DNA from 2 places in the Cupriavidus sp. 207A1 genome. Region 2 is predicted to be linked to the other one. Evidence: predicted binding sites of a transcription regulator. Region 2 holds the regulator's gene; the other holds the start of a gene.
The links. The regulator LexA, encoded in region 2, represses DNA repair genes until DNA is damaged. The targets are predictions, from matches to a motif close to ACTGTATNNNNATACAGT.
Positions count from the first base shown of each region.

Region 1 (14,418 bases), on a different contig from region 2:
TCAATCTTGTAATGTTCGGGGTCATCAAGGCCCCTGAATCACTTCCGCGGAAAAGACAATGCCCCCGCCGAAGCGGGGGCATTGAGGGAACGGTCGATCCCGCTGTCGCGGGAAAGTCGGCCAGGGCTTACAGCATTGCCTTCAGCAGGCGGCCCATTTCGGACGGGTTCTTGGTCACCTTGATACCGCAGGCTTCCATGATTTCCAGCTTGGCCTGGGCGGTGTCGGCACCGCCCGAGATCAGCGCGCCGGCGTGGCCCATGCGCTTGCCCGGAGGCGCGGTCACGCCAGCGATGAAGCCGACCACCGGCTTCTTCATGTTGTCCTTGATCCAGTTGGCCGCATTGGCTTCGTCCGGACCGCCGATCTCACCGATCATGACCACGGCGTCCGTTTCCGGATCGTCGTTGAACATCTGCATCACGTCGATGTGCTTCAGGCCGTTGATGGGGTCGCCACCGATGCCGACAGCCGACGACTGGCCCAGGCCCAGCGCGGTCAGCTGGCCCACGGCTTCGTACGTCAGGGTGCCCGAGCGCGACACCACGCCGATGCGACCCTTCTTGTGGATGTGGCCCGGCATGATGCCGATCTTGATTTCGTCCGGCGTGATCAGGCCCGGGCAGTTCGGTCCCAGCAGCAGGGTCTTCTTGTTCTCGCGGCGCATGCGGTCCTTTACTTCCATCATGTCGCGCACGGGGATACCTTCGGTGATGCAGACCACCAGGTCCAGGTCGGCGTCAACGGCTTCCCAGATCGCGGCAGCGGCGCCTGCGGGCGGCACGTAGATGACCGACACGGTGGCGCCGGTCTGGGCCTTGGCGTCCTTGACGCTGGCGTAGATGGGAATGCCTTCGAAGTCTTCGCCGGCCTTCTTCGGGTTCACGCCGGCGACGAACGCGTTCTTGCCGTTGGCGTAGTCACGGCAGCCACGGGTGTGGAACTGGCCGGTCTTGCCGGTGATGCCCTGGGTGATGACCTTGGTGTCTTTGTTGATCAGAATCGACATGCTTTCGTCCTTTGCTTGACTCGGGCAGCGCGGGCAAAGGCCACGCGCGCTGCCGAAGTTCGCTTGTATTGGGTAACGGCGCCTCGGCTTACTTGCCGGCGGCGGCAGCCACGACCTTCTGGGCGGCTTCTTCCATCGTGTCGGCCGAGATGATCGGCAGGCCCGAGTCAGCCAGCATCTTGCGGCCCAGCTCTTCGTTGGTGCCCTTCATGCGCACGACCAGCGGCACGTTCAGCGACACTGCCTTCGAGGCCGAGATCACGCCTTCGGCGATCACGTCGCAACGCATGATGCCGCCGAAGATGTTGACCAGGATGGCCTGCACGTTCTTGTTGCTCAGCATCAGCTTGAAAGCTTCGGTCACCTTCTCGGTGGTGGCACCGCCGCCCACGTCGAGGAAGTTGGCCGGCTCGCCGCCGAACAGCTTGATGGTGTCCATGGTTGCCATGGCCAGGCCGGCGCCGTTCACCAGGCAGCCGATGTTGCCGTCCAGCGAGATATAGGCCAGGTCGAACTTCGAGGCTTCGATTTCGTTGGCGTCTTCTTCATCCAGGTCGCGGTAGGCGACGATTTCCGGATGGCGGAACAGCGCGTTCGAGTCGAAGTTGAACTTGGCGTCGAGCGCGATCACCTTGCCGTCGCCGGTCAGGATCAGCGGGTTGATTTCGGCCAGCGAAGCGTCGGTTTCGTAGAACGCCTTGTACAGGCCTTGCAGGGCCTGGCGGGCTTGCGCCACGCTCGCGTCGGGCACGCCGATCTTGCGGGCGATGTCGTCGGCGTCAGCGTCGGTCAGGCCGGTCGACGGCTCGACGATCAGGGTGTGGATCTTTTCCGGGCTGTGGGCAGCGACTTCCTCGATGTCCATGCCGCCTTCGCTCGACGCCATCAGGGCGATCTTCTGCGACACGCGGTCCACCACCAGCGAAACGTACAGTTCCTTCTTGATGTCGGCGCCTTCTTCGATCAGCAGGCGGTTGACCTTCTTGCCTTCCGGACCGGTCTGGTGCGTGACCAGCTGCATGCCCAGGATGTTGGACGCGTAGGTCTTGACCTCGTCCATGCTCTTGGCAACCTTGACGCCGCCGCCCTTGCCGCGGCCACCCGCGTGGATCTGCGCCTTGACAACCCACACCGGGCCGCCGAGTTGTTCTGCGGCCTTCAGGGCCTCGTCAACCGAGAACGCGGGGATGCCGCGCGGAACCGGCACATTGTATTTGCGCAGGATTTCCTTGCCTTGATACTCATGGATATTCATGCGTGTTTCCTTTCGGGTAGGCGTAAAAGGTAGAAGGGAAGAATCTGAAAGAAGACGAACTCTCTCGTCGGGCTGGCCGATCCTGAGAATCAGCCGGAGGTGCCGGTCGGCCGGTCGGCCGGGACAGCGTCGTTGCCGTCGATTGCGTGACCACCGCGGTCGCCATTGGCCGCGGGCTGCTGCACCTGAGGCGCGGATGCGACGGCAGGCGCGGCCTCGGCCCTTGCCTTGGGCGTCGGCTGGTGACCATACCAGCGCGGGTAAAACTGACGAACCACCTCGCCGTCGAAACGCAGGGCGTGGCAGCCGTTCAACTGATAGGGCGGCTCCGGATTCGGATCGTCCTCGCCGTTGTCGCGGATACTGATGACCTCGCCGGCAAAGGCCTGGATCGCGGTGCTCGGCAGCACCCCGGCGGCTTCGGTCAGGTGCGAGCAGCCGTGCATGCCGCCCAGGCGCTCGCGCACCGCCTTGCGAAAGCCCTTGCGCAGGTTCAGCCCGATCAGCTTGCGGTAAGCCGGGCCGATCGTGTCGCAGTGGGATGGGTACGGCACCCAGTCCGAGCAGGCCTCGGCATCCAGCACCGTCATTTCCTCGTCGATCGTGATGCGCAGCCACAGGTCGTGCAGCGGCTGGCCTTGCGGGCGGATACGGTCGCCGGCCAGTTCGATGTCGCGGGGCTTGGTGTCGGTCAGGCGCACCTCGATGTCCCACAGGCCGTCCTCTCTCTGGTACGCCTCGGCCGCAATGGCACGGCGGTGACGCAGGGAGCGGTTGACGGGCTGGGACAGAGGCATGGCCAGGCTAGGGATACGGAAGATACGGAAGCTACGGAGAATCCGGGGGGCTGGGGCACCGTGGTGCCGCGGCGCCGACGCGGCACCGAATAACCCGGGGAGTTTAACATGGCATGCCGCGTTGGCCGGGAACATCCTTGTGCGGCGACTGTCGCGCCCGGATTGTCGGCCGACCATGGCGCCGCGGCAGGGCGGGCGGCCTTGCCGCAATGCACCAGCAGGCACCGGCTCGCGGCCCCGACAAGAACCGCGGGCCGGCATGGCGCGATGACGCAACGCAGCGAAATACACATGACGGCAGCGCAGGTACTTCCCGAGGCTGCCTCGTCACTCGGCTCAGTCCACGTCGCCGTAGTCCTCGTCCGCGCCCTGGATGATCTTGCCGACCACCGCGCGCGAAAAGCCGCGTGCCACCATGAAGCGGATCTGCTTGGCCCGCGCCTCGGGCGTGTCGGGCGGCGTACCGAAGCGCTTGCGCCAGACCTCGCGCGCGCGCTCGACCTCGGTGGCGCGCAGGCGCTCCTGCAATTCGCCCAGCTGCTCGCTGCCGAGCTTGTGGGTCTTGGCTTCCTGCATCACGCGCGCGGTACCGTAGCGGGCGCCGCGGCGATGCACCAGGCTGTCGGCAAAGCGCTGGTTCGACAGCCAGTTCTCGCGCTCCAGCGCGTCCAGCAGTTGTTCCAGCTGCTCGGGCGACTCGGCATGCGGCGCCAGCTTGCGCGCGAGCTCGGCGCGGCTGTGCTCGCGGCGCGACAGGTAGCCGACGGCGCGCGCCTTCAGCGACAGCGGGGGACGGGTTGCCATGGGTGACCGGGATCAGCGGTTAACAGAAAGAACGGGCGCCGCGGGCCAAGCAAAAAGGCCGGGGCATCGGCGATGCCCCGGCCTTCCGGATGGCGCAGCGGCCGCCGGCGCGGTCAGTCTTCGACCGTTGCCGCGGCGGCTGCAGCGGTGGGGTTCATGGCCACCACGCCCAGTGCCGCGCGCACCTTGTTTTCGATTTCGGCGGCAATGTCGGGGTTCTCGCGCAGGTATTCGCGGGCGTTGTCCTTGCCCTGGCCGATCTTGTCGCCGTTGTAGCTGTACCAGGCGCCGGACTTCTCGACGATCTTGGCATCCACGCCCAGGTCGATGATCTCACCCTGGCGCGAGATGCCCTGGCCGTAGAGGATGTCGAAGAAGGCCTCGCGGAACGGCGGCGATACCTTGTTCTTGACCACCTTGACCTTGGTCTCGTTGCCGATCACGTCGTCGCCCTTCTTGATCGAGCCGATGCGGCGGATGTCCAGGCGCACCGAGGCGTAGAACTTCAGCGCATTGCCGCCGGTGGTGGTTTCGGGCGAGCCGAACATCACGCCGATCTTCATGCGGATCTGGTTGATGAAGATCACCAGGCAGTTGGTGCGCTTGATGGTGCCGGTCAGCTTGCGCAGCGCCTGGCTCATCAGGCGGGCCTGCAGGCCGGGCAGCGAATCGCCCATTTCGCCTTCGATTTCGGCCTTGGGCACCAGTGCGGCAACCGAGTCGATGATGATCAGGTCGATCGAGCCCGAGCGCACCAGCGCGTCGGTGATTTCCAGGGCCTGCTCGCCGGTGTCGGGCTGCGAGATCAGCAGGTCGCCGACATTGACGCCGAGCTTGGAGGCGTAGTTGACGTCCAGCGCGTGCTCGGCGTCGATAAAGGCGCAGGTGCCGCCCAGCTTCTGCATTTCGGCCACCACCTGCAGCGTCAGCGTGGTCTTGCCCGAGGATTCCGGCCCGTAGATCTCGACCACGCGGCCGCGCGGCAGGCCACCGACGCCAAGTGCGATGTCCAGGCCGAGCGAACCGGTGGAAACCACCTGGATGTCCTTTTCGACCTCGCCGTCGCCCAGGCGCATGATCGAGCCCTTGCCGAACTGCTTCTCGATCTGGGAGAGCGCGGCGGCAAGCGCCTTCTGCTTCTCGGCGCTCACGCCGGCACCTGCCTTCTTGTCGTCCATGGTCGTCCTTGAATCAAATGGTGTATAAATAGGCCGCATGTGGCGCGGCACCGGCATTTGCCGGCATCAGCGCCGGCCCGGCTGTCTGCGCGGCCGCACTCCAGGGGGTCTCCCCGGGCGGCCCCAGCGGAACGTGCGGGTACTGTATAAAAAAACAGTATGCTTGGCAAGCCCCTTCGCGCCCCCGTGCCCGTTGCGCACCGGTGCCGGCTATGCCGGCCAGGGTGGAGACAACCATGCGCATTCTGATCGCCGAAGACGACGACGTGCTGGCCGACGGCCTGACCCGTTCGCTACGCCACTCTGGCTACGCCGTCGACCATGTCGCCAATGGCCTGGAAGCGGATTCGGCGCTGTCGACCCAGACCTTCGACCTGCTGATCCTCGACCTGGGCCTGCCGCGCATGTCCGGGCTGGAGGTGCTCAAGCGGCTGCGCGCGCGCGGCGCGATGCTGCCGGTGCTGATCCTGACCGCCGCCGACAGCGTCGACGAGCGCGTCAAGGGCCTGGACCTCGGCGCCGACGACTACATGGCCAAGCCCTTCGCCCTGTCCGAGCTGGAAGCGCGCGTGCGCGCGCTGGTGCGGCGCGGCGCCGGCGGCGGCGCCACGCTGATGCGCCACGGGCCGCTGGCCTACGACCAGGTCGGGCGCATCGCCTACCTCAACGACCAGATGCTGGAGCTGTCCGCGCGCGAGATCGGCCTGCTGGAGATCCTGCTTACGCGCAGCGGCCGCCTGGTGTCGAAGGAACAGCTGGTGGACCACCTGTGCGAATGGGGCGAGGAAGTCAGCAACAACGCCATCGAGGTCTATGTGCACCGCCTGCGCAAGAAGATCGAGGTCGGCGGCATCCGCATCGCCACCGTGCGCGGGCTGGGCTACTGCCTGGAAAAATTCCAGCCGGCGGTGGCCGCGCCGCACTGATTCCATCACCGCAGGCCGCGTGACCGACCTGAGCGCAATCTCGCCCACATGAGCCTGCTGCGACTGCCCTGGCGGCGCGTGCCGCGCGCCGCGCCCCCTCCTCCTTCCACGGACGCCACCGACCAGGACCTGGCCGACGCGCTGCCGCACCTGGAGGAAAGCACCGCCCATCCCGCGCCGCGCTCGCTGTTCGGCGAGATCCTGGACTGGATGCTGGCGCCGCTGCTGCTGCTCTGGCCGATGAGCATCGCGGTGACCTACCTGGTGGCCAAGTCGATTGCCAACGGTCCCTTCGACCGCGCGCTCGAAGCCAGCGCCATCGTGCTGTCGCAGCAGGTGCGCGAGGTCAATGGCCGGGTCACGCTGCAGCTGCCGTTGTCGGCGCGCGAGATCCTGCGTGCCGACGAGACCGACAACATCTACTACCAGGTGGTCGGCAAGCGCGGCGAGTACATCGCCGGCGACCAGGACCTGCCGCTGCCTTCCGAGGAAGACCAGGGCCACGCCGGGCTGGTGTCGCTGCGCGATGACCGCGTGGCCGGCAACGACGTGCGCGTGGCCTACACCTATATCGAGCTGAAGCAGGTCAGCGGCACCCAGCCGGTGCTGGTGCAGGTGGCCGAGACCCTGGACAAGCGCGCGCGGCTGGCCAACGAGATCATCAAGGGCGTGATCCTGCCGCAGTTCGTGATCCTGCCGCTGGCGGTGGTGCTGGTGTGGTTCGGGCTGTCGCGCGGACTGGCGCCGCTGACCGCGATCCAGCAGCGCATCCGCGCGCGCAATCCGGGCGATACCAGCCCCATCGACGAACGCGCCGCGCCGCAGGAGATCACGCCGCTGGTGGGCTCGTTCAACGACCTGCTGGCGCGGCTGGACCAGTCGGTGCAGACCCAGAAGCGCTTTATCGCCGATGCCGCGCACCAGATGAAGACGCCGCTGGCGGGCCTGCGCATGCAGGCCGAACTGGCCCAGCGCGAGCAGTCGCCGGAAGAACTGCGGCGCTCGCTGGCGCAGATCGCGGGCAGCTCGGAACGCACCGCGCACCTGGTCACGCAGCTGCTGTCGCTGGCGCGCATGGAAAACCTGGCCGGCACCGGCGGCATGGCCGCGCTGGACCTGGCAGCGCTGGCGCGCGAGGTGGTCAAGGACTGGCTGCCGCAGGCATGGGCGCGCGACATCGACCTGGGCCTCGATGCCGACGACCATCCGGTGATGGTCCAGGGCAACCGCCTGATGCTGACCGAGATGCTGAACAACCTGCTCGACAACGCCATCCGCTACACGCCGCGCGGCGGCCGCGCCACGGTGCGGGTCAGCGCCGACGCCTTCGAACCGTTTGCCTACCTCGACGTGGAAGACACCGGCCCGGGCATTGCGCCGTCGGAGCGCGAGCGCGTGATGGAGCGCTTCTACCGCGTGCTCGGCACCAACACCGAAGGCAGCGGCCTGGGCCTGGCGATCGTGCGCGAGATCGTGCAGCAGCACGGCGGCGACGTCCAGATCTCGGACCACGTCTACCAGCAATCGCCACGGCTGGCCGGCGCGCACTTCCGCGTGACGTTGCGCCGCCCCGAAAACTTTCCGTCCGCATGAACGACACCCCTGCCCCCGGCAGCGCCGACGCTCGCCATCGCCTTGCCTGGCATCGCAACCTGCGCTGGATCTGCGGCCTGCTCGCGGTCTGGTTCACGGTCACCTTCGTGGTGGCGTGGTTTGCACGCGACCTGCGCTTCAATTTCTTCGGCTGGCCGTTCTCGTTCTGGGTCGGCGCACAGGGCGCGCTGGTGGTCTATGTGCTGATGGCCGCGCTCTATGCCTGGCGCATGAACCATGACGATGCCGAAGCCGTCAGCGCCGAGCCGCCGCCGGCGGCAATGCCATCGCAAGGCGCCTCGCGCGGACCCGGCGCGGATGCTGCATAGCCGCACGCCCGCAACGCGCATAACCATGCGGAGCGCATGCGCCGAGGACCCGCAGCGCAGCATCCACAGCCCCGTGCGCGCCTAGCGTATACCCCGACGTTTTTTGCTGGCGGCGCGCCGGAATCTGTCAGAACGCAGTAAGTTTCGCCACCCACAATCCTCTGCAACTCTGGGCATAGCGGCCAGCCGCGCGGCGCTTTCCGCGCGCCACGCCCGCCCCGGGATCCATTCCAGACGGAGGAGACAAATGGCAAACGTGCAAAACGTTGCGGTGCCCGGAGGGGGCGCGCAGAACGCACCGATGACTGCCGAAGAGCGCAAGGTGATCTTTGCCTCGTCGCTGGGCACGGTGTTCGAGTGGTACGACTTTTACCTGTATGGCTCGCTGGCGGCAATCATCGCCAAGCAGTTCTTTGCCGGGCTGGATCCGACCTCGGCCTTCATCTTCGCGCTGCTCGCGTTTGCCGCCGGCTTTATCGTGCGGCCGTTCGGCGCGCTGGTGTTCGGCCGGCTCGGCGACATGATCGGGCGCAAGTACACCTTCCTGGTGACGATCCTGATCATGGGCGTGTCGACCTTCATCGTCGGCCTGCTGCCCGGCTACGCCACCATCGGCTGGGCCGCGCCGATCATCCTGATCGCGCTGCGCATGCTGCAGGGCCTGGCGCTCGGCGGCGAGTACGGCGGCGCCGCCACCTACGTGGCCGAACACGCCCCGCACGGCAAGCGCGGTGCGTACACCTCGTGGATCCAGACCACCGCCACGCTGGGCCTGTTCCTGTCGCTGATCGTGATCCTGCTGTGCCGCGAGGCGACCGGTCCGAACTTCGAGGTCTGGGGCTGGCGCATCCCGTTCCTGCTTTCGATCCTGCTGCTGGGCGTGTCCGTCTATATCCGGCTGTCGATGAACGAATCGCCGGCGTTCCAGCGCATGAAGGCCGAGGGCAAGACCTCCAAGGCACCGCTGACCGAATCGTTCGGCCAGTGGCGCAACCTGAAGATCGTGATCCTGGCGCTGCTGGGCCTGACCGCCGGCCAGGCCGTGGTCTGGTACACCGGCCAGTTCTACGCGCTGTTCTTCCTGACCCAGGTGCTCAAGGTCGATGCCAAGACGGCCAACCTGCTGATCGCCGGCGCACTGGTGATCGGCACGCCGTTCTTCATCTTCTTCGGCGCGCTGTCGGACAAGATCGGCCGCAAGTGGATCATCATGGCGGGCTGCGCGCTGGCCGTGCTGACCTACTTCCCGCTGTTCAAGGCCCTGACCCACTACGCCAACCCGGCGCTGGAGCGCGCCCAGCAAAGCGCCCAGATCGTGGTGACGGCGGATCCGAAGCAGTGCTCGTTCCAGGGCAGCCCGATCGCCCGCGAGATCGACTTCCGCAGCTCGTGCGACATCGCCAAGCGTACCCTGGCGCAGGCTTCGGCCAGCTATGAAGTGGTCGAGGCACCGGCCGGCACCGTGGCCACCGTCAAGATCGGCGACAAGGAGATCAAGGCCTTCGATGCCAAGCTGGTGAACGGCCACAGCTTCGACGACGCCAGCAAGCAGCAGATCGCGGCGTTCAAGAAGGAGGTGGGCAGCTCGATGGCCGCGGCCGGTTACCCGACCAAGGCTGACCCGGCGCAGATGAACACGATCATGGTGCTGGTGATCCTGGTCATCCTGGTGATCTACGTCACCATGGTGTACGGCCCGATCGCCGCCATGCTGGTGGAACTGTTCCCGACCCGCATCCGCTACACCTCGATGTCGCTGCCCTACCATATCGGCAACGGCTGGTTCGGCGGCCTGCTGCCCACCATCTCGTTCGCGCTGGTGGCCCAGAACGGCAACATCTACTACGGCCTCTGGTACCCGATCATCATCGCCGCACTCACCTTCGTGGTCGGCGCGCTGTTTATCCGCGAGACCAAGGACGTGAACATCTACGCCAACGACTGAGCGGTCGTGCGGCATTAAGCAGAACAGCAGGCCCACGGGCCTGCTTTTTTTTTGCACGGAAGCCTCGTGCAAAATCTTCACCGGAAGGAGTTGACAGCCGAGAAAGCCCAGGTATAATCTCAGTCTTCGTTGGCGAATTAGCTCAGTCGGTTAGAGCGACGGAATCATAATCCGCAGGTCCGGGGTTCGAGTCCCTGATTCGCCACCATCTATTTGAAAAGCCGCGATCCCGCAAGGGATCGCGGCTTTTTGCCTTGGTGCCCAAGGACAGGCGTTCGTGGCAACGACATAAGGCCGCCCATGCCGGACGGCCCCGCGGGCAACGCTTACCAGTAGCGCACGCGCCCGGTGTCGATATGCACGAACTGGTCGGTCTCGTAGTAGCCGACACCGCCGCGCTGCAATGACTTGGCGGCATCGCGCACATCGGCCAGCGACACGCCGGCGAGCCGGATGTCGATGGCCTTGCCGTCCATATGCAGGCTGTGCTTGGCCACCCCGCCGCCGCGCGTGTTGCGCAGGCGCGAATTGGTGGCCGGGCTGCGGTAGCCGGAAATGACCTGGAATGGCTTGTCGGTGCCCAGTTCGCGGCGCACCTGGAACAACAGGTCGAACAGCTGCGGATCGATGGTGCCGACCTTGCCGGAATAATGGTCGCGCAGGAAACCGTTGAGCGTGGTCAGCGCGTCGGGCACGAAACGGTCGCCCACGGCATAGACCAGCGACACGCGCTCGCCGGTGTGGGTGTGGTCGAAAGCCAGGGTGCGGGCATCCGGCAGGCCGGCCAGCGGCTGGTTGGCGGGCAGGTTCGGGGGCAGGCTTGCCAGCGCGCGGCGCGGCGCCAGCGGCATCAGTCCGGCGGCGAGCGCCAGGGTTCCGGTGGTATGAAGAAAGCGGCGGCGTGCCTTGCGCGTCGCGTCAGTCATGGTACTTCCTCTGAATGTGCGGGGTGCGGCGCCTCAATGGATGACGCCGGAGGCGCTTGCCACAGCGCGCGGCTGGGGGCGACCGTTGCGTTGACGCAGCGCCTTGTCCAGCAATTTGTCGTGACCGTAGATGTCAGGCAGGAAGGATACACGACCATCGGCGCGCGCGATGACCGTGCCGTAAGCCAGCACCACCGGCAACGGCTGCTGCAGGCGCACCGTGTTCGACTTGCCACGTGCCATCGCCTCGCGGATCCGGGTCTCGTTCCAGTCCGGCATATCGTGCAATACGAATTGCGCCAGCGCTACTGGGGCTTCCACGCGGATGCAGCCGTGGCTGAAGTCGCGCCGGTCGCGCTTGAACAGCTGCGGCGACGGCGTGTGGTGCAAATAGATGTTCTCGTTGTTGGGGAACACGAACTTGATGTCGCCCAGCGCGTTGAGCGGGCCGGGCCGCTGGCGGATGCGCAGGCTGCCGTTCAGCACCGCCTCCAGGTTCTCCTCGGACAAGGTGGTCACGGCCTTGCCGTCGCCGCCGACGAACTCCAGCCCCTGCCGGTTGAAATAGCCCGGATCGCGGCGCAGCCGCGGCACCGTCTCGCGCCGCGCGATCGACGGCGGGATGTTCCAGTACGGGCTGAATTCGATATAGCGCATGTCCTCCTCGAACAGCGGCGTGCGCGTGTCGAGCGCCTTGCCGACGATCACCTTCATCTCCAGCTTGATGTCGAGCTTGCCGTCGCGGATTTCATAGGCGCGCAGCATGAACTCCGGCACATTGACCACGATCATGCGCGGACCGTCCAGCGGGGTCCAGCGCAGGCGCTCCATGGTCAGTTCGATCTGCCGCACGCGCTCGGCGATGGGCAGGTTCAGCTGCGCCAGCGTGGCCGCGCCGATCACGCCGTCGGGCTGCAGCCCATGGCGCGACTGGAAGGCCTTGACGCCTTCGACCAGCGCGCCCTCGTAGCGCGGCGGCGCCTGCGTGCCGGCCGGCAGGTCGCCCAGCGCCACCAGGCGCGCGGTCAGCGCGGCGGTGCCGGCCCAAGGCTGGCCCGGCGTGAGCTTGCTGGCCGGCAACGGCGGCAGCGGCTGCTGCCACACCGGCTGCCGGCCGATGTCGCGGTAACGGGCCAGGGCCTGGCGCAGCGTACCGTACAGCGGGAACGTCGGCGCGGCCTGGCGGATGGCATCGGGCAGGCGGTGCTGGGCAACGGCATCGCGCAGCCAGGTGGCGGCATCGAAAGGCCGTTCGGCCGGCGGCGCGAAATTGGCATGGACCGCGCGCGGGTTGATGCGGCCGCCGTGCAGGTCGGACAGCATCCGTTCCATGGCGGCGCTCAGCGCCGCATCGAGCCGGGCCGCGGCATCGGGGGGCAGCGCCGGGCCGTGGGTGGCCTGGGTCACGGCCTGGCGCAGGGCCTCGGCATCGTAGTCGCGCGGATCGAGGCCATCGGCGGCCACGGCGGCCAGCGCGTCCACCGCCTGGCGTGCCTCCGGCACTGGCCGGCCCTGCACGAACCACATCGGCTCGTTGGCGAAGGCGGGAGCGGCGAGCCACGTGGCGCCGGCAATGGCGACGGCGCCGAGGCGGCGCACGGCAGCATTCAGGATCTGGGGCATCGGGCGGATAGCTCGGATTCGTCACAGATGCCCACAGTCTACCCGCGATAGCCGATGGGCGCGGCAAGGCGTGGCAGAAGGCGCATGCCGCGGGCAAACCCGCCAGGCAACGTTCACCACACCAGCTGGTGCCGGCGCGCGTAGTCCACCATCTCGACCAGCGAGCCCACATGCAGCTTGGCCATGATGTTGGCCTTGTGCGTGCTGACGGTCTTGCTGCTGATCAGCAGCTGCGCGGCGATCGACTTGTTGGAGTGTCCGCGCGCCAGGTATTGCAGGATGGTGATCTCGCGGTTGCTCAGGCGCGGCAGGCCGGCCTGTTGCTGCTCGCCGAGCTGGCGCACCGTCTCCAGCGTCTGCAGCGGAAACACCAGATAGCCGCTCAGCACGCCGCGCACGGCCTGCATCACTTCCTCGACGCCGCGCTGCTTGACCACGAAGCCGTGCGCGCCGGCGCGCAGTGCCCGTACCGACGCCTGGGCGGTGTCGTTGCCGGACAGTACCAGCAGCGGCACGCCGGGCAGCGTGGCGATCACCCTGCGGACAAAGTCGATGCCGGGATTGCCGAAGCGTTCGACGTCGACCAGCACCAGGCCGGGCCGGTGCTCGCGGGCGAGGCGGTAGCCCTCGCGGACTCCATCCGTTTCCAGGACCTCGTCGGTGTCAAACTCGGCGGCGAGTTCGGCGCATAACAAGGTGCGGAACCTCGAGGGTTCGTCGACGATCAGCGTTGGGGGCAATTCAGGGCTCCTTAACAACTGGCGGGGAATTGGCCAGGGAACTGGCTATGCCAAGGTTAAGGGCCCTTAGGAACCTTGATGCGCCGAATCCTCACTGCGCGGACGCAGCAGATTCTGCACAAGAGTCAGGCTTTTCCTTCGATGACGCGGCTGGCGTCAAGTGGCTGCAGCGCCGGTCATTCCGACCCGCTCATTCCGTCCCGGCCGGCAGGAAGCGCGGCGCGGGCGCGGAGCGCGGCACCTCGCGCTCGCCCTGCTGATAGAGACGATACGTGCCCCGTGCCTGGTTGTGCGGATGGCGTGCGGCCTCGTCCAGCGTCAGCACGCGCGCGAAGCACACGTCGGTGCCGCCCAGCACGGACTCCCAATGCGTGCTGGGCCTGGCGGCAATCGCCGCGGCGATGCGTGCCTTGACCGCCGGCCACTGGGCGCGGTCGTACTGCGCGGCCGGGTCGATATCGGTCAGTTCCAGGCGCTCGAGCAGTTCGCGGTAGAACTGCGGCTCGAGCGCGCCGAGGGTGATGGCACGCCCGTCCGCGCACGGGAACACATCATAGAACGGCGAGTCATGGAACGGACTCGGTTGCGGGCCGCCCAGCGTGCCGGCCGCGCGCGACACCTGCACCAGCGAGCCGAGCATGGCAACGATGTCGGTGATGGCGGCATCGACCACGCAGCCCTCGCCGCTGGCGCGCGCGCTGAGGATGGCGCTGGTGATGCCGAACGCCAGCCCGAGCGCGCCGGTGGCATCGCCCATCACGGTCGGCGGCACCATCGGCAGGCTGCCTTGGCGCGCGGCCATCGACAGCAGGCCGGTCAGCGCGATGTAGTTGAGGTCATGTCCGGCGCTCTGCGACAGCGGGCCGCTCTGGCCCCAGCCGGTCATGCGGCCGTAGACCAGGCGCGGATTGCGCGCATGGCAGGCCTTGGGGCCCAGCCCCAGGCGCTCCATCGCGCCGGGACGCAGGCCCTCGATCAGCGCGTCGGCGCCGGCGACCAGGTCGAGTGCGGCGGCCACGTCCGCGGGCGCCTTCAGGTTCAGCTGCACCACGCGCTTGCCGTGCTCCAGCTCCATCTCGGCCGGCACCGACTGGCCGCGCAGGATGCGGCGCGCGTCGGGAGCCACCGGGCGGGTCACCAGCGTAACCTCTGCGCCGAGGCCGGCCAGCATGGCGCCGCACAGCGGGCCGGGGCCGATGCCTTCGAATTCCACGACCTTGATACCGCGCAGGGGCTGCAGGTTGCCGCGCTCACTCATGATGGTTGTCTCCGGTTCGCCGCCTGCGCGCACCG
Region 1 covers NZ_JBYOJO010000002.1:415,785-430,202, forward strand. Annotated here, with positions in the region: gene sucD (succinate--CoA ligase subunit alpha) at 128-1,009, opposite strand; gene sucC (ADP-forming succinate--CoA ligase subunit beta) at 1,098-2,264, opposite strand; gene AC3FMM_RS04685 (DUF2889 domain-containing protein) at 2,354-3,061, opposite strand; gene recX (recombination regulator RecX) at 3,398-3,865, opposite strand; gene recA (recombinase RecA) at 3,979-5,043, opposite strand; gene AC3FMM_RS04700 (response regulator) at 5,280-5,969, shown strand; gene AC3FMM_RS04705 (sensor histidine kinase) at 6,018-7,562, shown strand; gene AC3FMM_RS04710 (DUF4212 domain-containing protein) at 7,559-7,891, shown strand; gene AC3FMM_RS04715 (MFS transporter) at 8,139-9,836, shown strand; tRNA gene AC3FMM_RS04720 (tRNA-Met) at 9,968-10,044, shown strand; gene mepK (peptidoglycan L,D-endopeptidase MepK) at 10,163-10,762, opposite strand; gene AC3FMM_RS04730 (L,D-transpeptidase family protein) at 10,796-12,385, opposite strand; gene AC3FMM_RS04735 (LuxR C-terminal-related transcriptional regulator) at 12,499-13,125, opposite strand; gene AC3FMM_RS04740 (CaiB/BaiF CoA transferase family protein) at 13,316-14,383, opposite strand.
Region 1: recA (recombinase RecA) is a predicted target of LexA. The motif match lies at 5,185-5,202, and genes of this name have one in related genera.

Region 2 (14,418 bases):
CACCGAGCGCTCGCGCACGATTTCCGCGTAGCGGCGGATATTGGCCGCGCTGGGGGTGTTCTGCGCCAGCGAGTTCAGGTACGCCAGCCCGCCCACCTCTTCGGCCTTGCCGGCCACCTGCAGCATCTCGTAGACCGTGATCACGTCGGCCGGCTTGGTCGCCGAGATCAACCGGGCGATGCTCTGAAAGATCATCCGGTGGTCGAACCGGTAGAAGTCCGCCTCGGAAAGGAAGTCCGCGATGCGGTCCCAGGCGGCATTGTCCAGCAGCAGGCCACCGAGCACCGATTGCTCGGCTTCGATGGAGTGCGGCGGAACCTTGAGGTTATCGAGTTGGGGGTCGGCGACGGGCGCGTTCATGGGGAGGGATTATAACGGCGGGTGGACACACTTCGCCGGACATTTGGCAATAGCGCCGTCCGGCGCCGCCTGGCAACCGGGCAACAAAAAAGGCAGGAGCCGGGGCTCCTGCCTTCTTGCAATGCTTGCGGGGCTTTGGCCGGCGCGGTGCGCCGGCCGGAGCGGCGCGTCCTTAGACGCTCTCGCCCACCACCGACACGGTCACGTCGACCACGACGTCCGTGTGCAGCGCAACGCTGACCGGATGGTCGCCAACCGTCTTCAGCGGACCGTTCGGCAGACGAACCTGCGCCTTTTCCAGCTTGTAGCCTTGGCCAGCCAGGGCTTCAGCGATGTCGGCGTTGGTCACCGAACCGAACAGGCGGCCGTCCACACCCGACTTCTGGGTGATCTGGACGTTCAGGCCGTTCAGCTTCTCGCCTTCGGCTTGCGCGGCGGTCAGCTTCTCGGCAGCGGCCTTTTCCAGCTCGGCGCGCTTGACTTCGAATTCGGCGATCGCGCTTTGCGTGGCGCGGCGGGCCTTCTTGCCCGGGATCAGAAAGTTACGGGCGTAACCGTCCTTCACCTTGACGATGTCACCCAGGTTGCCCAGGTTGACGACTTTTTCCAGCAGAATGATTTGCATCGTGTTCTCTCCTTGACGGACCCTGGGGCCTGATCAGTTCTTGTGCAGGTCGGTGTACGGCATCAGCGCGAGGAAACGCGCGCGCTTGATGGCCGTATCCAGCTGACGCTGATAGTGAGCCTTGGTACCGGTCAGGCGGGCCGGCGTGATCTTGCCGTTGTCGCCGATGAAGTCCTTCAGGGTGTCCAGATCCTTGTAGTCGATCTGTTCGACGCCAGCCACGGTGAAGCGGCAGAAGCGCTTGCGCTTGAACAGCGGGTTCTGTTGCTGGAAGCGCTTCTTGTTCTTGTTGTCACGTTTGACGAATGCCATGATTCAATCCTTTTCGAATGCTTTACATCCAGTGATGTGAAAGACGAGAGCCTTGCTGTTGCGGTGCTTGCGCGCCAGGAAACCTTCGCAGTCGAGCAGCGTGCCGAGCGGAAGCCGCTCCAGACGCTGGCCAACCTGGCCGATCCCCATCGCAGCGATTGCAAACTCGACCTGCCGCGGCGTCTGTGCCTCGACGGCCTCGCCGCTGTACTGCAGGATGCAGTTCACGACGGGGACCCCGGCCGGGGTATAGCGCAGGGCATCGCGTTCCGCCAGGGTGGCGGCAAGCCGAAGCTGGTTCAACGCGGGGCCTCTTGCTGGTTGCAATCGTTGCGGTTTCCGCTCGTGCCCCGGCCGACGCTGTCAGCCACGGCGCGCACCGCAGTCCGCACTCAGGCGGCCTGGCCTTCGGTGGTCGTTTGCGCGGCCTTGCGGGCTTCTTCGCGCTGCACTTCCTTCATCATCGGCGAAGGTGCGGTCTCGGCCTTCTTGGTCTGCACGATCAGGTGGCGCAGGACGGCGTCGTTGAACTTGAACGCGTGTTCCAGTTCAGCCAGGGTTTCCTTGCCGCATTCGATGTTCAGGCAAACGTAGTGAGCCTTGGCCAGCTTCTGGATCATGTAAGCCATCTGGCGACGGCCCCAGTCTTCCACGCGGTGAACGTTGCCGTTCTGCGAGGTCACGAGCTGCTTGTAGCGCTCGATCATGGCCGGCACTTGTTCGCTCTGGTCCGGGTGGACGATGAAGACGATTTCGTAATGACGCATTGACGCTCCTTTTGGGATTAGCCACCCGGGCGTCACGAGTCCGGTGTGGCAAGGTTGAATAGCCTTAAATTATAGCCCGCCCTGCATCAACAACGCAAGCCGCTGATTTCACGGGCAAATCAGGCGCTGGCAAAGACCGACTGCAGCCGCGCCGGGTCGCGCGCCAGCCCGGCATCCGCCGCCAGGGCCAGCGCCAGCAACACGCGCGCCTTATAGGGATTGAGGTCGGCAGCTGACACGAACACACCATCGGCAGGGCTAGGCTGCGGCGGGATCGCCACATGCCCCGCACCGGTGCGCGAGCTGCGCACCACCGCCACCCCGGCCGCCGCGGCATCGGCAAGGGCAGCTGCCAGCACCTCGTGGATCGAGCCATTGCCGGTCGCGGCCACAACCAGGCCGGCGACGCCGGCCCGCACCAGCGCATCCACCACCGCCCTGCCCGGCTGCGCGTAGCTTGCCAAGATCTCCACCACCGGCCACGCCGCCGGCATCGGCCCGATGGGCGCAGCCGCCCGGGGCGCCCGGGCAAAGCGCACGTAGTCGTCCTGCACGAACCCCAGCGGCCCGCACGGCGAGACAAAGGCATCGACCGCCGACGTATGCGCCTTGGCCACGTCCCGTGCCGCGTGGATCTGCTGGTTCAGCACCGCCAGCACACCCTTGCCGCGCGCATCCGGATGGGCGGCGACGCGCACCGCATCCAGCAGGTTCAGCGGCCCGTCGGCCGACAACGACGTCGACGGACGCATCGCGGCGGTCAGGACCACTGGCACCGGACACGATTGCGTCAGGTGCAGCGCCATCGCGGTTTCTTCCAGCGTGTCGGTGCCGTGCGTGATCACGATGCCCGCAACGTCAGGCTGCGCCGACCAGTGCCCGACCCGCGCCGCCAGTGTTTGCCACAGCGCGAAGGTCATGTCCTTGCTGTCGACCTGCGCCACCTGCTCGGCCTGGATGCGGGCCACCGACTGCAGGGGCGGCACCGCAGCCAGCAATGAGGACACCGGCACGGTCGCCGCCTGGTAGCGGGCGCTGCTGGCGGCGCTGCCGGCGGCGCCGGCGATGGTGCCGCCAGTGGCCAATACGACGATGCGAGGCAATTGGGTCATGGGAGCGCGCAACGATTTAGTTCTGGATAAAGGAAAGGCGATTGTAGCGGGCGGACACGCCTTGGCGGAGCCCGCATCAGGCGCCTTGACCAGCGTCCATGCGACACGCCTCAAAATTCTGCTTGCACTGACGCCGATACTGTATAAAATCACAGCATACTGTTTAAACATACAGTGCCCGGCCCGCCGGATGCTGGATGGACGGACCAGAGCCTCCGTCATCCACACCAGCGGCCCTGCACGGAACGGCGATCCCATGGCGACCCTGACACCCCGGCAGCAGCAGATTTTCGATCTGATCCGCAACACGATCCGCCGTACCGGCTTCCCCCCCACCCGCGCCGAGATCGCAGCAGAGTTCGGTTTCTCCTCGCCCAATGCCGCCGAAGAACATTTGCGGGCGCTGGCCCGCAAAGGCGTGATCGAACTGACGCCGGGCGCGTCGCGTGGCATCCGCCTGAAGGTCTCACGCAGCGATTCGGAGCTGCCGGACCAATTCTCGTTGCCAATGGCCGGCGTATTGCAGCTGACGCTGCCGCTGGTGGGCCGCGTCGCAGCCGGCAGCCCCATCCTGGCCGCCGAACATATCGACCGCCAGTACCAGGTGGATGCCTCGGTCTTCGATGAGCGACCGGATTACCTGCTGCGCGTGCGCGGGCTAAGCATGCGCGACGCCGGCATCCTCGACGGGGACCTGCTCGCCGTGCGCCGCGCCAGCGAGGCCGCCAACGGCAAGATCGTGGTGGCGCGACTGGGCGACGACGTCACCGTCAAGCGCCTGCAGCGGCGCGGTGGCCATATCGAACTGATCGCCGAGAACCCGGACTTCACCAACATCATCGTCGAGCCCGGTGAAGAGTTCTCGCTGGAAGGCATCGCCGTCGGGCTGATCCGCTCTTCCGGCTTCTAGCCGGGCACCATCGCGGGCGCTTTGCCTGCGCGGGCCCACCCGCTTCCATTGCTTTGCAGACGCCGCCCGGCTCGCCGGGTGTTGACCCCGCTTTGCCTAAAAAGAGGTGCCACCATGCCGCAAATCCACCACGTCGCCGCCCGTCGTCCGGTCAAGCCCGTGCCGTTTCGCCAGAGCAAGGGTGTACGTGTCTACCAGGGTACGCAGCGCCGTACCATGGTGGGCAGCATGGCGGCCATCTGCCGCATGCTGGAACTTGAAACCACCGAAAAGCTGGCCGCCTGACTGATATCGCCAGACGCTTGCCGCGTCGCCGGCGCTCTGTCCCGCTCAGCTACGCGCGCACGCCTTGGCTTCGGCCTCGAGTTCCGTCGGCGTCAGCTGGGGAAACCAGGTATCGGTCTTGCGTAGTTCCAGCGCCGTGCCATCGGCCTGTGCCGTCAGAGAGATCAGGTAGGCGTATTGATATTCACCGCTTGACGCGCTCTGGCCGATACGGATCTCGGTCTGGTTTTTTGCCGGCAACTGGACCAGCGTAGCTTCATCGCCCAGATTGTTGCGCAGGCATTTCGCGACTTCCGCCATCTTGACCGGCGTAAACAACCGCATCGGCGGGCGAGCGCGGACGTCCTTCTCCGAAGTGCCAGTGGCACACCCTGCCACCATGGTTGCCATCGCTGCGCCAATCAGTGCCGTTCGAACCAACATACCACCCCCGGGGAATGCAAAACGGCGCCCTTGGACGTGCCGGTATTGTGGGCGCCGGGTGCGGATTTTAACCTGCACGCGGGGCGCACGCCATCTCGATCTTTGCCATTGGCCGGCAACGGCCTTAGGCATGGCAAGGCGCTTACCAGTTACCAGCGCTTGCACTCGATCTTCTCTTCGAATTCCCCGTCGCGCTTCCATTCGCGCTCGATCAGGCAAGGGCCTTCGCGGTATTTCTGCTTCTGCTCGTAACCGCGCGGCCCGCCCTTGCACTTGCGCTCTTCCTTGTATTCGCCATCGCGCTTCTGCTCGCGCTCCACTTCGCAACCGCCGCTACGGAACTTCTCCTTGTATTCGCCGCCGCCATGGCGATAGCCACCGGGATAATCGCGATCATCGGCCTGCGCCAGCGATGGCGCCATCAAGCACAGTAACAAGGAGACAGCGGCGGCGGATGTCCGGAGCATGGGAAATAGCAGGGGCGAAATTGCGGCCAGCATAGCAACCGGCGTCACTGGCCGCTGTATCAAAGCGTTACGCCACAGCGATCGGCGCAATTCCCCCACCACGACCCACGCTATGCTCCGCTTATATCGTGGCGCAGCAAAGCTTGGCGCGGTACCCTATACTCACGTGTTTTCGCTGGCCCACCCGCGCCTGGCCTCGGCCGGGGTGCAGTGACCTGCATATGCCACCGCGCCAGTCTCAGGGGCCTGCCGACGCCGCCGTGTCCGGCCCGCACCCAATTGCCGTATTCCATGAACGTAAATCCCCGCCGCATTTCGGTTGCGCCGATGATGGACTGGACCGACCGTCATTGCCGCATGTTCCATCGCCAACTCAGCCGCCACACCTGGCTGTATACCGAGATGGTGACCACCGGCGCGCTGCTGCATGGCGACGTGCCGCGCCACCTCGACTTCGATGCGGCCGAGCATCCAGTCGCGCTGCAACTGGGTGGCAGCGAGCCGGCCGATCTCGCCATGGCGGCGAAGCTTGGCCAGCAGTGGGGCTACGCCGAAATCAACCTTAACTGCGGTTGCCCGTCCGAGCGCGTGCAGCGCGGCGCCTTCGGCGCCTGCCTGATGGCGGAACCGGAACTGGTGGCGGACTGCGTGAAGGCGATGCGCGATGCGGTGGAGATCCCGGTAACCGTGAAGCATCGCATCGGCATCGACAAGATGGAGCACTACGATTTCGTCCGCGATTTTGTCGGCAAGGTGGCGCAGGCGGGTTGCGGCACGTTTATCGTCCATGCGCGCAATGCGATCCTGAAGGGCCTGAGCCCGAAGGAAAACCGCGAGATTCCGCCGCTGCGCTATGAGGTGGCATACCAACTCAAGCGCGAATTCCCGGAGCTCGAGATCCTGATCAACGGCGGCATCGTCAGCCATGACGAAATCGCCGCTCATCTGCAGCACGTCGATGGCGTCATGATCGGACGCGAGGCATATCACCAGCCGTACATCCTTGCGGAAATGGACGCGCGCTTTTATGGCGATACCAATGCGGCAGTGCCGTCGCGGCTCGAGGTCGAACTGGCGATGCAGCGTTATATCGGCGACTTCGTTGAGCAAGGCGGATATATGGGTGCCGTGACACGGCACATGCTCGGGCTGCATCGCGGCATCGCCGGCGGACGTGGCTGGCGCCGCGTGCTGTCCGATGCGAAGCGCATGCATGCGGCGCGCACGCGGACCGACGTCGATGCGCTGTTCGAAGAAGCGCGCATGCATCTGCGGCCGCACGCACAAGAGCCGCTGGCCGCGTAAGCGCGCACGGGCGGGTGCCGTGCCGAGGCTGCGCTCTAACTTCGAATCGTGAAAATATGCATGGCGGCGCGCGGGTTCCGCGCGCCGCACATGAGATGCCCGATCGCCCGGAAACCGGCGTCCGGAAAGGGATTCCCCTAATTCGCTGAGGCAGGGCACTTTCTTACACTGTGCCTGCCCTCGAATACAGGGCTTTCTTCAACTGATTATTAGCCCGCTCCGGCGGGCTTTTTTTTCGTCGGCGATCTCGCGCTTGCGACATCGCTCTTCGTTTACCCGAATGGTGCTTTGCCCGCCTGGCAGTTACAGTGCAACGGCCTTCAGGGCATTTGAGATCGCTAAAGTTAAGAGTCCGCGCTGCGGACTCTTTTTTTGCGCGCTCGCCCGGCACCACCTGGACGACCGATTTGACCGGCCTTCCGGACAAGCGTTCCATCGGTCACGCAAAATAGATTGCGCAGGAGATGCATCGCCGTGGCTATCGCGTATGGCTGATACCGATGTCCAGCGTGCCGTAAGTCGTGATGCTCGATTCCCTGCCATCGGTGCCGCCGCCCGCGGCGCACCCGCCCAGCAAGGCCGTCAGTGCCGCCACCGCAAGAATCCTCGCCGTCCATCTACACTTGTTCTGCATGGCCTGTTCCCTGCGTCGATAACTTCGGTTGGGCTCACGCGTGACCGAGAGGTTCCATCGCAGGCGTGGTGCGGCATGAAAACGTCGGCTGCAGGGCGAAGGAAAGCAGTGGAAGGAAAAAGAGGCAGGCGGCCCCTGGGGCGGGCCGCCTGACGGGAAGGTCGAGGGGGGTCAATGTCCCTCGGACTCGAGTATCGCTTCGGGCACGTGCCGCATGAACCCTGCAGAGGTAGGGGCTGTGCGCAGCATATTTGGCTGGCGGACATGGTCCGGAACTCACCCAGGACCCGTGATACGATTTCCGCACGCTCCCCAGGCGAAATCAGGCACGGTATGCGGACCGTGCCGGCAGGGGAGGCAGCATGGACAAAGACAACGTGGAAAAAGAAGCGCCGTTCGGCGTGGTCTATGAAGACTTCAGGGTGATCTGGGTGGCCGAACAACTCCAGGATGGCAAATGGACCGCGCGCTACTGCTGGCACCCCGGCACCTCGGAAGCCGCGGGCAAAGCGTTGCAGGAAGCCGTGCTGAACGGCAAGTCGCGCCGGCTGCTGGGCCAGTTCGATACCGAGGCCGAGACCATCGCCGCGATCAAGCAGGCGGTGCTGCTCGAGGCCAAGTGGAGCCCGTCCCGTTCCTGAGCGATGCCCCTCAAAATTTTTTGTGCGGGATACTAGCCATCTCGAAAATCTGTTTGTATAATCTTGTTTTTCGTCGATCAGCGCTTCGCTGATGACCTCTACGGTGGCTGTAGCTCAGTTGGTAGAGTCCAGGATTGTGATTCCTGTCGTCGTGGGTTCGAGTCCCATCAGCCACCCCAGATCCCTGCAAAACGGCGCCTGCTTCAGGCGCCGTTTTGCTTTTCGGGCACGGCGTCGAAAGCTGACGCTGCGCGCCTCCTCAGCGCGGCGCGTTCCGTTCGATCCAGGCCGCAAACGACGTCATGAATTTGCCCAGGAAGCCCCTGGTCGACTCGTTGGCAATCCCGCCCTGCTCGTCGAACAGCTTGTCCACGCCGCTGATATACGCCTCCGGTTGCTGCAAGATGGGGATATTCAGAAACACCAGCGACTGGCGCAGATGGTGGTTGGCGCCGAAGCCGCCGATGGCGCCCGGCGATGCGCTGATGATGGCGCCGGGCTTGCCGTCCCAGACGCTGCTGCCATAGGGGCGCGAGCCCACGTCGATGGCGTTCTTCAGTGGCGCCGGCACCGAACGGTTGTATTCAGGGGTCACGAACAGCACGGCGTCGGCGCGACGGATGCGGTCGCGGAACGCGGTCCAGGCCTGGGTCGGCTTGTCGTCGAGGTCCTGGTTGTACAGCTCCAGGTTGCCGATCTCGACGATTTCCGGCCTGAGCTGCGGCGGCGCCAGCGCGATCAGCGCCTTGGCCAGCTTGCGGTTGTATGACTCCTTGCGCAGGCTTCCCACCAGTACAACGACATCACGAGGATCACTCATTGCGGCTCCTTTGACGGTGTGGACGGATTGGCACAGGCGGCGCCCGCGCGCGGCATCGCCGTGCGCGGGCGCCAGACCCTGCCCGTCACTCTACCCGAGTCGGCGCCGGCGCGTTCCGTGCAGCGAGGTCACGCAGGCTTGCCCAGTGCCGCCAGCGGGTGCTCCTCCTGGCGCCACGGGCTGTCGAAGAACGACAGCGCCTTCTCGCGGCTGACTTCGTCGAGCCGCGCGTATTGCCAGCGCGGCTTGTGGTCCTTGTCGACCGCCAGCGCGCGGATGCCTTCGACGCCGTCGCCCTTGCGGAACACGTAGTACATCATGTCCAGCTCCATGCGCAGCTCGTCTTCCAGCGACATGCTGCGCGCGCGGCGGATCTGCTCCAGCGTCACGCACAGCATCAGCGGCGAACGGCTGCGCAGCATGGCGGCGGTCTGCGCGGCCCAGTCTCCTGGCGTGTCGCTGACGGCGGCAACAATGTCCTGCGCGGTGTTGCCCGCGAACAGCGTGTCGATCTGCTCCGACAACCCGGCCAGCGTGCTCTGCGCGGGCACGCAATCGGCGCGGTGCGCGGTGGTGAAGGTTTCGATATGCGCCAGCACCGCATCGCCGCTGGCGAACTGCTGCGCGCGCAGCGAATCGACCAGTTCCGCCAGACGGTTTCCCGGCAGGTAGGCGTCGGCCAGGCCGGCATACAAGGCGTCGGCGGCGTGGATCAGGGTGCCGGTCAGGCCCAGGTATTCGCCGATGCGTCCGGGTGTGCGCGCGAGGAACCAGCCGCCGCCCACATCCGGGAACAGGCCGATATTGGTTTCGGGCATGGCCATCTTGGTGCGATCGGTGACCAGCCGCAGGCGCGCGCCCTGCGAGATGCCCATGCCGCCGCCCATCACCACGCCGTCCATCAGGGCGATATAGGGCTTGGCGTAACGGTGGATCAGGAAATTGAGCGCGTATTCCTCAACGAAAAACTGGTCGAGCAGCGGATCGCCCGCATGCGCCGCCTGATGGAAGTAGCGGATGTCGCCCCCGGCGCAGAACGCCTTGCCACCGGCACCGGCCACCACCACGGCAGCCACCTCGGGCGCTGCGGCCCAGTCCCGCAGCGCCTGCGTGATGGCGCGGATCATGTCCAGCGACAGCGCGTTGAGCGCCTGCGGGCGGTTCAGCGTCAGGTATCCGATGCCACCGCGGACCTCGGTCGTGACGAATTCAGTCATGTCGTACTCCTCCAATGCAACTTGCAATTTTACGCCAGTCATCTTGGCAAGCGCACGCGCGTGGGCAGCTTGCGGCGCATGCCGGCATGCATGCGCCCTGCCCGTTCAGGCCAGCCGGAACGTCGCCACCAGCGAGGTAAGCCGCTGCGCCTGCTCTTCCAGCGATGCCGCGGCCGCGGCGGCCTGCTCGACCAGCGCCGCATTCTGCTGCGTCATGCTGTCCATCTGCGACACCGCCACGTTGACCTGCTCGATGCCGTTGGACTGCTCGTCCGACGCCGCGCTGATATCGCCGATGATGGCGCTGACACGCTGCACCGCGTCGACGATGTCCTGCATCGCGCGCCCGGCCTCATCGACCAGCCCCGAGCCCTCGCGCACATTGGCCACCGAGGCGCCGATCAGCGCGCGGATCTCCTTGGATGCGCCGGCGCAGCGCTGCGCCAGGTCGCGCACGTCGCCCGCCACCACGGCAAAGCCGCGGCCATGCTCGCCGGCACGCGCGGCTTCCACCGCTGCGTTCAGCGCCAGGATATTGGTCTGGAACGCGATCTTCTCGATCACGTCGATGATGTCGACGATCTTGCCAGAGCTGGCGTCGATCGACTGCATGGTATTGACCACGCGCAGCACCGCATCGCTGCCGCGCCCGGCCAGGGTCGCGGCATCGCTGGCGAGCGCGCGCGCCTCGCGCGCGCTGTCCGCATTCTGGCGCACGGTGCTGGTCAGTTCTTCCATGCTCGAAGCGGTTTCCTCCAGCGACGCCGCCTGCTGCTCGGTGCGCTGCGACAGGTCCGCGTTGCCGCTGGCAATCTGCTTGCTGGCCGCGGCGATCGAATCGGCACCGCCGCGCACATCGCCCACCATGGCAACCAGGCTGGCCTGCATCCGGCCGAGCATGCCGAGCATGCGCGCGGTCTCGCTGCGCGCGGCTTCGTCGGCCAGCGCTGCGCCGGCCCGTTCGCCACCTGCAGCGGCAACGCTCAGGTCGCCACCGGCAATCCTTTCGAAGCGCGCAATCGCCGTATCCAGCGGCTGCACGATCGAGCGGCGCAGGCGCCATGCAACCACCGTGCTGAACACCAGCCCCGCTGCCAGCACGCACACGGACAGCGTGAACAGGTTGCGGTAGCGCTGCTGCGAGGCCTCGTAGACCTGTTTTGCGCTGGCCACCTGCAGCTTGTTCAGCTCGGTGTTGACGGCGGTGAAGGCGATATCGAGCTGCGGAATGGTTTCCAGCACTGCCTTCATTACGCCGTCGCGATCGCCGGCATGCAGCGCGGCGATCATCGGCGCCACGCCCTGCTTGAACAATGCATCGCGCTTGGCGGTAACGTCTTCAACCACCTTCGCTTCGTCGGCCGAACGCGGCAGCGCGAGATAGGCCTGCCAGGCCTTCTCCGAATCGCGCGCAAAGCCTTCGGCGGTCGCGGCGCGCGCCTTGGCGTCGGCGGGATCGGCGGCAAAGGTGGCCTGGTCCAGCAGCACGCGCACCAGCAACTGGTTCGAACGCGCTTCGGCCAGGTTGACCGCGGCCGACAGCTGCTGCCCATAGATCTGGTGCGTCGCCTCGTTGCTGCGCGACATGCCAAGCCAGCCAACGGCGCCGACAATCAGCAACAACAAATTTGTGACGATAGTAAGAAACCACAATCTGGCGCCGATAGTCGTGTTCCTGAACATGGATAAGGCTCCGGGGGAATAAGGAAACTGGAATGAAGGCGGCGCGCCGCGCCGCTGCCCTGTCCAACTACGGCGCCGGCGCCGCATCCTTTACCCGTATTGATGGCCTTCACACGCGTGACAGAATTGCGTGGCAGTACAGCATCGCCATCAAGTGGCGGAAGCGGCCCACCCGACACACAGCGCCACCGTTTGGAGGATGCCCTCGTGGCAATTTCCCGGCGAACGGGCACACTGCCGGGATGAACACCGCATCGCTCGATCCCGGACTCGTGCTGCTGGCCTTCGCGCCGGTCTTCGTGCTGACCATCGGCGCCGAAGCGTGGTACTGGGCGCGCCGCGACCCGGCCGTCTACAGCCTGCGCGACACGCTCTCCAACGCCGCGCTGGCGCTGATGCACCAGGCCTCGGACGCGTTCTTCCTCTGGCTGATGGTCCGCACCGTCTACACGTGGTGCTACGAGCAGGGCCTGCAGGCCGTGCCGCAGACGCTGTGGTCATTCGCGCTGCTGCTGTTGCTGCAGGACTTCCTCTACTACTGGTTCCATCGCGCCAGCCATCGCGTACGTTGGCTGTGGGCCTCGCACGTGACGCATCACTCGTCGGAGGGCATGAATTTCTCGACGGCGTTCCGGCAGAGCCTGACGTATCCGCTGTCCGGCATGTGGCTGTTCTGGATTCCGCTGGCGTATATCGGCTTCACGCCCGACTGGGTCATCCTTGCGGTGGGCCTGAACCTGGGCTTCCAGTTCTTTGTCCATACGCGACTCGGGCAACGCTGTCCCTGGGTCGAGCGGCTGCTGAACACGCCTTCGGTCCATCGCGTCCACCATGCAAAGAACCCGCAATACATCGACCGCAACTATGCCGGCGTGCTGACGATCTGGGACCGCCTGTTCGGTACCTTCGTCCCCGAACGCGAGGCGCCGGTCTACGGCATTACGCGCCAGGTGCGCAGCCATGATCCGCTGACGCTGACCTTCCACGAATGGCGCGACATGTTTGCCGATGCCTGGCGCGACCGCGACCCGCGCTACCTGTGGAAGCCGCCGGAATGGCGCAGCCCGCGCGCCGCCGCGCCGGCGACGCTGCCGGAAACGCAATAAAAAACCGCGCCTGGCAGGCGCGGTTTTTTTGGGCAGGTCCAGCTGCACAGGCGCTTATGCGCCTTCGCGGGCGGCACGCTTGCGCTCGTGCTCCTTCAGGTGGCGCTTGCGCAGGCGGATGCTCTTCGGCGTGAGCTCGACCAGTTCGTCGTCGGCGATGAATTCCACCGCGTATTCCAGCGACATCTGGATCGGCGGCACCAGGCGCACCGCTTCGTCGGTACCCGAGGCGCGCACGTTGGTCAGCTGCTTGCCCTTGATCGGGTTGACCACCAGGTCGTTGTCGCGGCTGTGGATGCCGATGATCATGCCTTCATACAGCGCATCGCCCGGCTTGACGAACATGCGGCCACGGTCCTGCAGCTTCCACAGCGCGTAGGCCACGGCGTCGCCGTCGTCCTGCGAGATCAGCACGCCGTTGTGGCGCTCGCCCAGGCCGCCTTCGCGCACCGGCGCGTAGTCGTCGAAGATATGGCTGATCAGGCCGGTGCCGCGCGTCAGCGTCAGGAACTCGCCCTGGAAGCCGATCAGGCCACGGGCCGGGATGCGGTATTCCAGGCGCGTACGGCCCTTGCCGTCCGACGCCATGTCGAGCAGTTCGCCCTTGCGGCGGCCCAGCTCTTCCATGATGCCGCCCTGGTGGCTGTCTTCGACGTCCACGGTCAGCAGTTCATACGGCTCGCACTTGACGCCGTCGATTTCCTTGAACACCACGCGCGGACGCGACACGGCCAGCTCGTAGCCTTCGCGGCGCATGTTTTCCAGCAGGATGGTCAGGTGCAGTTCGCCGCGGCCGGACACTTCGAAGATGGTGTCGTCGCCGGTATCGGCCACGCGCAGCGCCACGTTGGACTTCAGTTCGCGGTCCAGGCGCTCGCGCAGCTGGCGGCTGGTCACGAACTTGCCTTCACGGCCCGCCAGCGGCGAGGTGTTGACGCAGAAGTTCATGGTCAGCGTCGGCTCGTCCACCTTCAGCATCGGCAGCGCGTCCTGGGCCTCGGGCGCGCACACGGTGCAGCCGATGCCCAGTTCTTCGATGCCGTTGATCAGCACGATGTCGCCGGCTTCGGCTTCCTGCACGATTTCGCGCTCCAGGCCCTGGAACTTCAGCACCTGGTTGATGCGGCCCTTGATCGGGTTGCCTTCCGGGCCGAACTTGACCACCACGTCCTGCAGCGGACGGGCACGGCCACGCGAGATGCGGCCAACGCCGATCTTGCCGACGTAGCTTGAGTAGTCCAGCGAGATGATCTGCAGTTGCAGCGGACCGTCGCGGTCGTCGTCACGCACCGGCACCTTGTCGAGCACGGTCTCGAACAGCGGCTTCATGTCGCCGTCGCGCACGTCTTCGGTCAGGCCGGCAAAGCCGTTCAGGCCCGATGCGTAGATCACCGGGAAGTCCAGCTGCTCGTCGGTGGCACCGAGCTTGTCGAACAGGTCGAAGGTCTGGTTGATGACCCAGTCCGGACGCGCGCCCGGGCGGTCGATCTTGTTGACCACCACGATCGGCTTCAGGCCCAGCGCCAGCGCCTTGCGCGTGACGAAGCGGGTCTGGGGCATCGGGCCCTCGACCGCGTCGACCAGCAGCAGCACGCCGTCGACCATCGACAGCACGCGCTCCACTTCACCGCCGAAGTCGGCGTGGCCCGGGGTGTCGACGATATTGATATGGGTGCCGTTGTACTCGACGGCACAGTTCTTCGCGAGAATCGTGATCCCGCGTTCCTTTTCCAGGTCGTTCGAGTCCATCA
Region 2 covers NZ_JBYOJO010000003.1:259,616-274,033, reverse strand. Annotated here, with positions in the region: gene AC3FMM_RS06905 (replicative DNA helicase) at 1-360, opposite strand, end outside; gene rplI (50S ribosomal protein L9) at 533-985, opposite strand; gene rpsR (30S ribosomal protein S18) at 1,019-1,297, opposite strand; gene priB (primosomal replication protein N) at 1,301-1,600, opposite strand; gene rpsF (30S ribosomal protein S6) at 1,690-2,064, opposite strand; gene AC3FMM_RS06880 (asparaginase) at 2,184-3,176, opposite strand; gene lexA (transcriptional repressor LexA) at 3,433-4,086, shown strand; gene AC3FMM_RS06870 (hypothetical protein) at 4,201-4,371, shown strand; gene AC3FMM_RS06865 (hypothetical protein) at 4,417-4,761, opposite strand; gene AC3FMM_RS06860 (hypothetical protein) at 4,944-5,294, opposite strand; gene dusA (tRNA dihydrouridine(20/20a) synthase DusA) at 5,553-6,566, shown strand; gene AC3FMM_RS06850 (hypothetical protein) at 7,045-7,200, opposite strand; gene AC3FMM_RS06845 (hypothetical protein) at 7,563-7,841, shown strand; tRNA gene AC3FMM_RS06840 (tRNA-His) at 7,945-8,020, shown strand; gene AC3FMM_RS06835 (NADPH-dependent FMN reductase) at 8,101-8,661, opposite strand; gene AC3FMM_RS06830 (enoyl-CoA hydratase/isomerase family protein) at 8,790-9,878, opposite strand; gene AC3FMM_RS06825 (methyl-accepting chemotaxis protein) at 9,984-11,561, opposite strand; gene AC3FMM_RS06820 (sterol desaturase family protein) at 11,804-12,667, shown strand; gene typA (translational GTPase TypA) at 12,722-14,418, opposite strand, start outside.